DNA from 2 places in the Actinomyces wuliandei genome. Region 1 is predicted to be linked to the other one. Evidence: riboswitches for the same ligand, from Rfam matches in the RefSeq annotation. Region 1 holds a riboswitch; the other holds the start of a gene.
What was found. Region 1 has a riboswitch for S-adenosylmethionine ahead of metE (5-methyltetrahydropteroyltriglutamate--homocysteine S-methyltransferase). Riboswitches for the same ligand answer to the same signal wherever they lie in the genome.
Positions count from the first base shown of each region.

Region 1 (4,580 bases):
GGCCACCGCAGGCAGGATGTCCATGCGCGAGCGCGAGGCCTCGATGGAGGTGACGTCGGCGTCCAGGTGGTCCACGGCGTCGATGACGACGTCGAACTCCGAGTAGCACAGGTGGGTGTGGACCTGGGTGGCCGGGGCGGCCCCGCCGGTGGCCAGGCGGAAGGACCCCACCGACCAGGCCAGGTACTCCTCCCGGTCGGCGCGGCGCAGGGGCAGGGTCTCGCGGATGGCCGGCTCGTCGACCTGAACGACCCCGATCCCGGCCGCCTCCAGGTCGGCTACCTCGGCGCGCAGGGCCAGGCCGAGCTGGTCGGCCACCTGGGAACGCGGCACGTCGTCGCGCACGAAGGACCAGGCCATGATGGTCACCGGGCCGGTGAGCATGCCCTTGAGCGGCCGCTCGGTCAGCGACTGCGCGTAGGAGGACCAGGCCACCGTCATCGGCGCGGGGCGCACCACGTCACCCCACAGGACGGAGGGACGGGTGCAGCGCGACCCGTAGGACTGGACCCACCCGTGCTCGGTGGTGGCAAAACCGTCCAGGAGCTCGGCGAAGTACTGGACCATGTCGTTGCGCTCGGCCTCGCCGTGGACCAGGACGTCCAGGCCGATCTCCTCCTGGAGACGCACTACCGAGGCGATCTCGGCGCGCATCGCCTCCTCGTAGGCGGCCTGGTCGAGCTCGCCGCGCCGGTAGGCGGCACGCGCCCGGCGGATCTGGGAGGTCTGGGGGAAGGAGCCGATAGTGGTCGTGGGCAGGACGGGCAGGCCCAGACGCGCCTGCTGGGCTACCTGACGCTCGGCGTAGGGGGCGCGGGTGCGGTCCGCCTCGGTGACCGCAGCCACCGCCTGACGGACCTCCGGCCGACTGACCCCCGGGTGGGCGGCACGCTCAGCCCGCAGACGGGCGTCCTCGGCCAGCTCGGCGGCCACCGCCTCACGCCCCTGTGCCAGCCCCCGGGCAAGCACCTGCACCTCACCCACCTTCTGGTCGGCGAAGGCCAGCCAGGAACGGATCTCCGGGTCAAGGGAGGTCTCCCGCTCGACGTCGTGAGGCACGTGCAGCAGCGAGGTGGAAGTGGTCACAGTCACCGGCGTGCCCGGGGGCAGGGCGTCACGCAGCCGCTCCAGGGTGGTCAGGGCGGCGTCCAGGTCAGTGCGCCAGATGTTGCGCCCGGAGACCACCCCGGCCGCCACAGCCTTCCCCTCCAGGGCCGCCAGGTCCGCTGGCGCTGGCAGGTCCCCGGCCACCAGGTCCAGGCCGACTGCGTCCACGGGCGTGGCTCCCAGGACGGGCAGGGCCTCGCCCAGGGAGCCGTAGGAGCCCGCCACCAGCAGGCGGGGCCGCTCCACGACCGCCCCCAGCCAGGTGTAGGCGTCACGAACGGCCTCCAGCACCCGGGTGCGCTCCACGGCCCAGGAGTCGCTGGCCAGGGCGGGCTCGTCGAGCTGGACCCACTGGGCGCCAGCCTCGTACAGGTCCATGAGGAGGTGGCCGTAGGCGTCGATGACGTCGCCCAGGCGGTCCAGGGGGGTGAAGCCGGGGGCGGCGTCGTCACTGGGCTTGGCCAGCAGCAGGTAGGTGACCGGGCCGACGACGACCGGGCGCGGGAGGGTGCCTGCGGCCACGGCCTCACGCACCTGGTCGGCGAGGCCGGTCGTGCCAGCGGCAGCCGAGCCGACATAGCGAATGGGGGTGTCCTGGTCGATCTCGGGGACCAGGTAGTGGTAGTTGGAGTCCAGCCACTTGGTCATCTCCAGGGCGGGTCGGTCTCCCTCCCCACGAGCCAGTGTGAAGTAGCCGTCCAGGTCCAGGCCGCCGTGCTCGTCGCGCAGGTCGCGGAAGCGGGCGGGGACCGCACCCAGGGCGGCGGTGACGTCGAGGACCTGGTCGTAGAGGGTGGAGTCGGCCGGGACGGCGGAGGGGGCGTCCAGGCCCAGGGCGGCCAGGCGGGTGCGGGTGGCCTGGCGCAGGCTGGCGGTGGCCTCACGCAGGTCCGCAGCGGTGGCAGTCCCCTTCCAGTAGGACTCCACGGCGCGCTTGAGCTCGCGGTCGGGGCCGATGCGTGGGTAGCCGAGGACAGTAGCCGCAGGCAGCGGGGCGGGTGCGGTGGGCTGGGTAGCAGAGGCGCTCATGAGGGTCTCCTTGCGGGGCGGGGTACGAACGAGGATGCGGTGGGCGGCGCCCGGTAGCGGGCAGGCGACGAGGACAGCGGCCCGGGGCAGGGGCGGCGCGGGAAGCGCGTCGGCAGGTGTGCCTCCCCGGGAGTCGCCGGGAGCGGTCTCCAGGGAGCCGGTGCGCAGAGCCGACCAGCGCAGTGCTCAGGGCGGGTCAGCAGCACTGTCTCAGTGCTGCCTGCCACTGTTCGGCACTGCTGGGGCTGCTCTCCTGGTTCCGGGCGTCCGGGCGCGGCGGCGTCAGGTCCTCGCCGCCCCGGGCATTCGGTCACCGGGGGCAGGCGTGGTTCGCGGCGCGAGCGCACCCGGGACGTCGGTGCTGGGTAGCCTGAGCAGCATCGCCTCTCCATCGGTCGTGGCGGAAGCACCCTGCCGGGGCGGGTTGCTGCGGCGTCACCGAGCCACGTCTCTCAGCCGCTCTGGATAGAAGGTCCGGACCGGACCTAACTGGACCGGGCAACCCTACCCCAGCCGCGCCGACCACGGAGCCGCGTCCGGACAGTGGACAGTGGTGGAGGGGTGACCGGTCAGCTGACGGGGCGGATCAGTGCAAGCGCGCCGCACGGGCCCGGTAGTAGACATAGGCAGCCGCGACAAGGACTGACAGCCCGGCAGCACCCCGGACGTGGGGGACAAAGTTCAACACCGGCAAGCCGTTCACCTCGGTAGGCCACGCCGTGTACACCCACGGGACCGACACCGGCACGTCAGCGACAAGGACGACAAGAGCGGCCCCGACGCACAGCAGGAACACACTACAGGCACCGAGAACAAGGCCGGCCACGACCAACGAGGCCGCCCGGAGGACAGAGGACATGAGCACCTCCTTGTCACCTCAGTGACATGACATGAGCGCCAACCGCCCTTCCATGGTAACACCGCAGCATCATTACCTCGGGCAGCCCCGACGGGCAGCCCCGGTTCCGTCTCTATGACAGGGAGACAGTCTGCGCTCATATACGTCTCGTCCCCCACGGTCGTCCCCACGACCCGGCTCTGCCCACCCAACAGCCCCCTCCCTACCAGGCAGAGGGGCGCCGGTCCCCGCCGGGAGTGGCGTTGAGGTAGGCCAGGTCCACCTCGTGCTGGGTCTCCAGGTCGGGCTCCTGCCCCCGGAAGATCCCTCCCAGGCGCAGGTGGGAGACGACGTCGAGCGCGGGCCGGGTCCGGTTGAAGGTGTAGAGGTGCACGCCGGGGGCACCGCCGTCGAGCACCTGGGTGGCCAGGCGCAGGGTGGCGTCGATCCCCGCCGCCACGGCCTGGGCACCCTCGGCCCGGCTCAGGGTGGCGCTCAGGTCGGCCGGGACCCGCACGCCGGTCAGCGACTCCAGGCGGGTCAGGCGGCGCAGGTCGGTCAGGGGGATGATGCCGGGAAGGACCGGCATGGTCACCCCGCTGTAGGAGGCGGCGCGCGACAGCGACAGGTAGTCCTGCGCGTCGTAGAAGACCTGGGTGATGGCCATGTCGGCACCCGCCTCCTGCTTGGCGGCCAGGACCTCCACCTCAGCCCCCAGGTCCTCGCAGGCGGGGTAGGCGGCCACGGCCACCTGCAGGTGCCGGGCGCCGTCACCGAAGTACTCGTCCTCGACCTCGCGGATCACGCGTACCAGGTCGCTGGCGTAGCGCAGCTCACCGGGGACGTCGCTCGCCCTGGTCCCGCGCGGAGGGTCGCCCCGCAGCGCCAGGAAGCGGCGCACCCCCAGGCCCAGGAAGAGGCGCACGATCTCCACCACGTCGCGCCTGCGGTAGCCGATGCACGTGAGGTGGGCCATGAGCGGCACCCGGCTGGTGGCCAGCACGTGGGTGACGACGTCCTCAGCCGGGTTGTGCTCCCGCACCGCACGCACCCCCGGGCCGCCGTCAGGGTCGGGCGCGAAGGTGGGCCGGTAGGTGACCGAGACGAAGTCGGGGAGCACCCCCAGCAGCCGGTCCAGCGCCCCCCACGTCTGCGAGGCGTGGACGCCGGGGCGGGGAGGGAAGAGCTCCAGGGACAACGAGGGCAGCCCCGCCGGGGCCGGCGCGGCACCGACGGCACCTGGGGACGCAGCCCGCTCGGGCGCGAAAGACCCCGCTGCGGGTAGGGGTGGCCCGGTCACGGGAGCCCGGTCTGCGTCATGCTGGTCCAGTCGGTCCAATCGGTCCATGGTGCGGTCCTCCATCGGTCCTGGCGGAAGCACCCGGAGTGGGTTGCTGCGGCGTCACGGAGCCAGGTCTCTCAGCCACTCTAGATGGAACAGCCCAAGGGTAGACGAGCCCTGCCAGCGCCGTCACCAGGTCCGGTATCCAGGACACGGCCAGGAGCGCCGCTGCCACGCGTGCTGCACATCTTCAGCGCCCACTTGCCAGTAGCAACGCGGCACCCTTGCAGGAACTCCGCGGATCCGCCTCACACTGGTGCGCTC
Region 1 is NZ_CP025227.1:345,680-350,259, reverse strand. Features, by position in the region: gene metE (5-methyltetrahydropteroyltriglutamate--homocysteine S-methyltransferase) at 1-2,136, opposite strand, end outside; SAM riboswitch class I at 2,522-2,608, opposite strand; gene CWS50_RS01460 (hypothetical protein) at 2,723-2,995, opposite strand; gene CWS50_RS01455 (methylenetetrahydrofolate reductase) at 3,198-4,322, opposite strand; SAM riboswitch class I at 4,331-4,413, opposite strand.

Region 2 (4,580 bases), 500 kb from region 1:
CTGACTCGTGGCGGGCACCCGTGGCCGGGACCAGTGTCGTGCTCCTGTCGGCAGGCATCTCCGACGAGGAGCGCGGCAACCCTATTGACCCCCGGGCGCGGCGCGTGCTGACCGAGGCGGGCTACACCAGCCCGGAGGCCTCCGAGGCCATCGCGACCCACCGTGCCCGCCGCATCAGCGACGCTGAGATCACAGGCAGCGACCTCCTCCTGGCCATGACCGCCCACCACTGGCGTGAGCTGCGGCGCCGGGGTGAGCGCCTGGGCGCCGACCTCTCGCGTGTGATGATGTACCGGGCGTTGGATCCTGAGGTGTCGCTTGACCACTCGGGCGCGTCGCCGGTACCCGGTACCGCCGCGGTCCCGGAGGTGGTACCGGACCTTCCTGATCCCTGGTACGGGTCCGTGGAGGACTTTGCCGACACTCTCCAGGTGGTTGAGCGTGTCAGCGACGGGCTGGCTGCACGGCTGCGGTCCTGGACCTGAGGCTGCCGGGCGCTCAGCCCAGCCGGGCGTGCAGCCACTCGGTGACGGAGGCCAGGTACTGTGCCCGGGCGGCGGGCCGGGACAGCGCCAGGTCGTGGACTCCCTCGGGGATCTGGCAGACCGTCACGTCCGGTCCCAGGAAGGGTGCGCGTGCCAGCATCTGCTCCACTGACAGCACGATGTCGCTGCGCTGGGCCTCCTCGACCGTCGGTGGTATCCGCCCGGTGGTCGTCGAGCAGCACAGCAGGACAGGCTCCTGGATGCCCGGGCCGTGGTGTACCTCGCGGTGCAGACGGCGGACCGCTGTCAGGAAGCCGGCGCGTGCCGGGAAGGACACTGCTGGCTTGAGGGCCAGGTCCCAGTCCCAGGTTCCCTCCCAGCGCTGGTGCAGAGCACGTACGTAGATGTCGACGGCGCCGGGCCCGTACCCCGCGCTGCGGGGGTCGGGGATGACCCGGTCGGGGTCGTGACGGGACAGGAGGTCCACGAAGGCGGTTCCGTAGGAGCGCATGAACGCGGAGGCCTGGAGGTCCAGCCAGGGCGAGTTGAGGACCACGGCCTGCACTGTGGCCGGGTGGTCGGCCGCCCAGATGACTGCCTGCAGGCCACCGGTGGAGTGCCCGTTGAGGACCACGGTGTCGTGCCTGTGCTCGGAGCGGATGATGTGCAGCGCCCTGGCGATCTCCTCGTCGTGGACGCGGAGGTCGCGCACGCTGTGGGGGTGTGGGTGCCCGGCCCCGGCCCGGGCGCAGGAGCGCAGCTCAAGGGCGTAGAACTCGTAGCCCGCCTCCAGGTAGGTCTGGGCCAGGTGGGTCTGGAAGAAGTAGTCGCTGTGGCCGTGGATGTAGAGCACGGCCTTGGCGTGTCGCGGCGCGCCCTCCTGCCCGGCCTGGTGCTGGTGGACCAGGACGGCGTGGTGGGCGCCGGGCGCCTTCCGGGGTGACTCCTGGACAGGGACGCGCCGGGCCACCCACGGGTCTCCCAGGATGTCAGGTGTGACACTCTCAGCGAGGGAGTCGGCGGCGGACGAGGACGGTTCGGGACTCATAGCGTGATCCAAGCACAGTCCTCGACGTGCGGAGGCGTCGCGGGGGGTGTGCCCGCTTGCGGGATGTCCTTCTGCGGGCGGGCGCAGGGCAGCGGCCGCCTGGGGAGGGTCGAGTGGCAGGGAGGGCCAGGCGTCTGGTTCTGCGCACGGCAGTGCCCAGGCGGGGAGGGCGCCGCCGAGGAGCCACACCCTGCCGTAGAGGCCGGACGTGCAGTGCCCAGGCGGGGAGGGCGCAGCCTGGTCGTGGGGCGGACGTGTGCGCCGTGGCATGGGTGCGGGAGCCCTGAGGGTGTCAGCTTGCCCTCGGGGTCCGGGGTGCGTAACGTATGACCGACCATCCAGAGCAGCCGAGAGACCTGGCTCGCTGACGTTGCAGCAACCCCCTTCGCGGTGCGGGTGCTTCCGCCAGGACCGATGGAGGTAGGTAGTGAGCGGACCAGCTGTGAGCCCCCCGGACGACAGGTCAGCCCACCGGAAGGGGTCTGGTGGCTCCAGCCAGGCTGGGAGGCGTGGTGGGCAGACAGCCCCCGGCCCCCGGGAGGCTGCAGGTGCGTCCCTGTCCTCTGTGTCTTCAACCCCCGGGGAGGACGCCCCGGCGTCGCCCGACCCGATGATCTCGCTGAAGGACGTCCGCAAGGTCTACCGCCTGCGTGCAGGGGTGGAGGTGCGTGCCCTGGACGGGCTGAGCCTCGACGTCGCCCCCGGGACCATCCACGGCATCGTCGGGACCTCCGGGGCGGGCAAGTCCACGCTGGTGCGCTGCCTGACCTCCTTGGAGCGTCCCACTGAGGGACGTATCCGTGTCGCCGGGCAGGACATGACCTCCCTGTCCGCCCGCCAGCTGCGTGAGGCCCGCCGTCGCATCGGGATGGTTTTCCAGCACGCCAACCTCCTGGACCAGCGCACCACGGCGCAGAACATCGCCTACCCCCTGGCCCTGGCGGGTGTGCCCAGGGGGCAGCGCCGCCAGACTGTTGAGCGCATGCTTGAGCTCGTGGGGCTGGCTGACCGGGGTGCCTCCTACCCGGCTCAGCTCTCCGGCGGCCAGAAGCAACGCGTCGGTATCGCCCGGGCGCTGGCCGACGACCCCGACGTCCTGCTGTGCGACGAGCCCACCTCCGCCCTGGACCCGGAGACCACGCGCTCTATCCTGGGGCTCATCAGGGACGTGCGTGACGCCCTGGGCCTGACCGTCATCATCATCACCCACGAGATGAGCGTGGTCCGCCAGGTCTGTGACGCGGTGAGCCTGCTGGAGGCGGGCCGGGTCGTGGAGGGCGGCCGCCTGGAGGACGTCGTGCTGGACACATCCTCCCGGCTCTCCCGTGAGGTGGTTCCTCTCCCCGCCGTCCCTGAGGCTGCTCGCGCCTCCGGGGACGCGGTCCTTGACGTGTGCGTCACGGCGCACCCGGGCGAGCCGGCGGCGGTCGCCCTGATGTCGATGGTCGCCGAGCTGGGCGGGGACATCGCCTCCGGGGTCTTTGAGACGGTCGGCGCGGCCCAGATCGGCCGTCTGGCCGTGACCGTTCCCGCTGCCCAGGCGTCGCGCTGTGTCACCGCGTTGCGCCAGGCCGGTATTACTGCGGAGGTACGAGCGTGAGTCTTCTTGTGGGTGTCTCTGCTGCCGCGCACGGCTCCACGCAGGCGGCCCTGGGTGTGCTGGGCCCTGCGGTCCTGGCCGCCAGCAGACAGGACCAGACGTGGCAGAACAACCCGGTGTTCGAGCGCAGGCTCCTCAGTGCGGTCACCGAGACGATGCAGATGACCCTTGTCTCAGGGTTCCTGACAGTCGTCCTGGGGCTGCTCCTGGGACTGGCGCTGGTGACGACGGGCACGCGTGGCCAGCACCGCAACCGTCCTCTCTACGAGGTCCTCTCCTTCGTGGTCAACGTCGGGCGCTCCATGCCCTTCATCATCCTCATGGTCGCTATCGCCTCCCTGACGCGGCTGATCGTGGGCACCTCCCTGGGCTGGCAGGCCGTCTGCGTCCCGCTGACCATCGGGGCGATCCCCTTCTACGCGCGCCTGGTGGAGACGGCGGTCAACAACGTGGACCACGGCAAGGTTGAGGCGGCTCTCATGATGGGGGCCTCCGGGACCCAGATCACCTGGGGGGTGCTGGTCCGAGAGGCGCTGCCCACCCTCATCCAGTCGGCCACGGTGACCCTGATCGCCCTCCTGGGCTACACCGCCATGGCGGGCACCATCGGGGGCGGGGGGCTGGGGGACCTTGCCATCCAGTACGGCTACAACCGCAGCATGTCCGACGTCATGGTCGTCTCCGTCGTCCTGATCCTGCTGATCGTCGCTGCCATCCAGCTGGTTGGCGACATGCTCAGCCGGCTGGTGGACCACCGCTGAGGAACCACCAGCCGGAGGAACGGCGAGCCGTCTGGGGCCTGGGCCGCTGCCGGGGGCTGACGCCCCACTCACGGCAGTGACCGCCCGGCACCCCGGTACGGCACCCGACCTCGGCGGCGGTCGGCCTGTGCGGGCGACTGCCTACCTGACACCCTGCAGCTGCCGTGGCCAGGGCCTTGTCGGCCTGGGACCCACGGCTCGCACCCGAAAGGACCTCTCACATGTCTTCCATTTCTCCTGTCTCCCCCGGGCGCCGCGTGGGGACGGCTCCGGACACGTCGCCCGGCCTGACCCGTCGTGCCTTCTCCACCGGGCTCGTCGTGGCTGTCGGGGCGACCCTGGCCGCCTGCGGCAGCAGCTCGGGGCCGGTCCCCGGTACCGAGGAGCAGGGCGACGACGTCGTCATCTCGGTCGGGGCCACGCCCGTCCCCCACGTGCAGATCCTGCAGTACGTCCAGGACAACCTGGTGGAGGGCAGTGGCATCAGCCTGGACATCGTGGAGATCAACGACTACCAGACGCCGAACACCTCCCTCAACGATGGCGACCTGGCCGCCAACTTCTACCAGACCCCCAACTTCCTGGAGCAGCAGATTGACGAGAAGGGGTACGACTTCGTCAGTATCGCCGACGTCCACATCGAGCCCCTGGGCCTGTACTCCTCTGAGCACACCTCGGTGGACGAC
Region 2 is NZ_CP025227.1:2,952,329-2,956,908, reverse strand. Features, by position in the region: gene CWS50_RS12255 (arsenate reductase/protein-tyrosine-phosphatase family protein) at 1-485, shown strand, start outside; gene CWS50_RS12250 (alpha/beta hydrolase) at 499-1,533, opposite strand; SAM riboswitch class I at 1,865-1,954, shown strand; gene CWS50_RS12245 (methionine ABC transporter ATP-binding protein) at 2,144-3,133, shown strand; gene CWS50_RS12240 (methionine ABC transporter permease) at 3,250-3,894, shown strand; gene CWS50_RS12235 (MetQ/NlpA family ABC transporter substrate-binding protein) at 4,116-4,580, shown strand, end outside.
Region 2: another riboswitch for S-adenosylmethionine. It lies ahead of CWS50_RS12245 (methionine ABC transporter ATP-binding protein); the one in region 1 lies ahead of metE (5-methyltetrahydropteroyltriglutamate--homocysteine S-methyltransferase).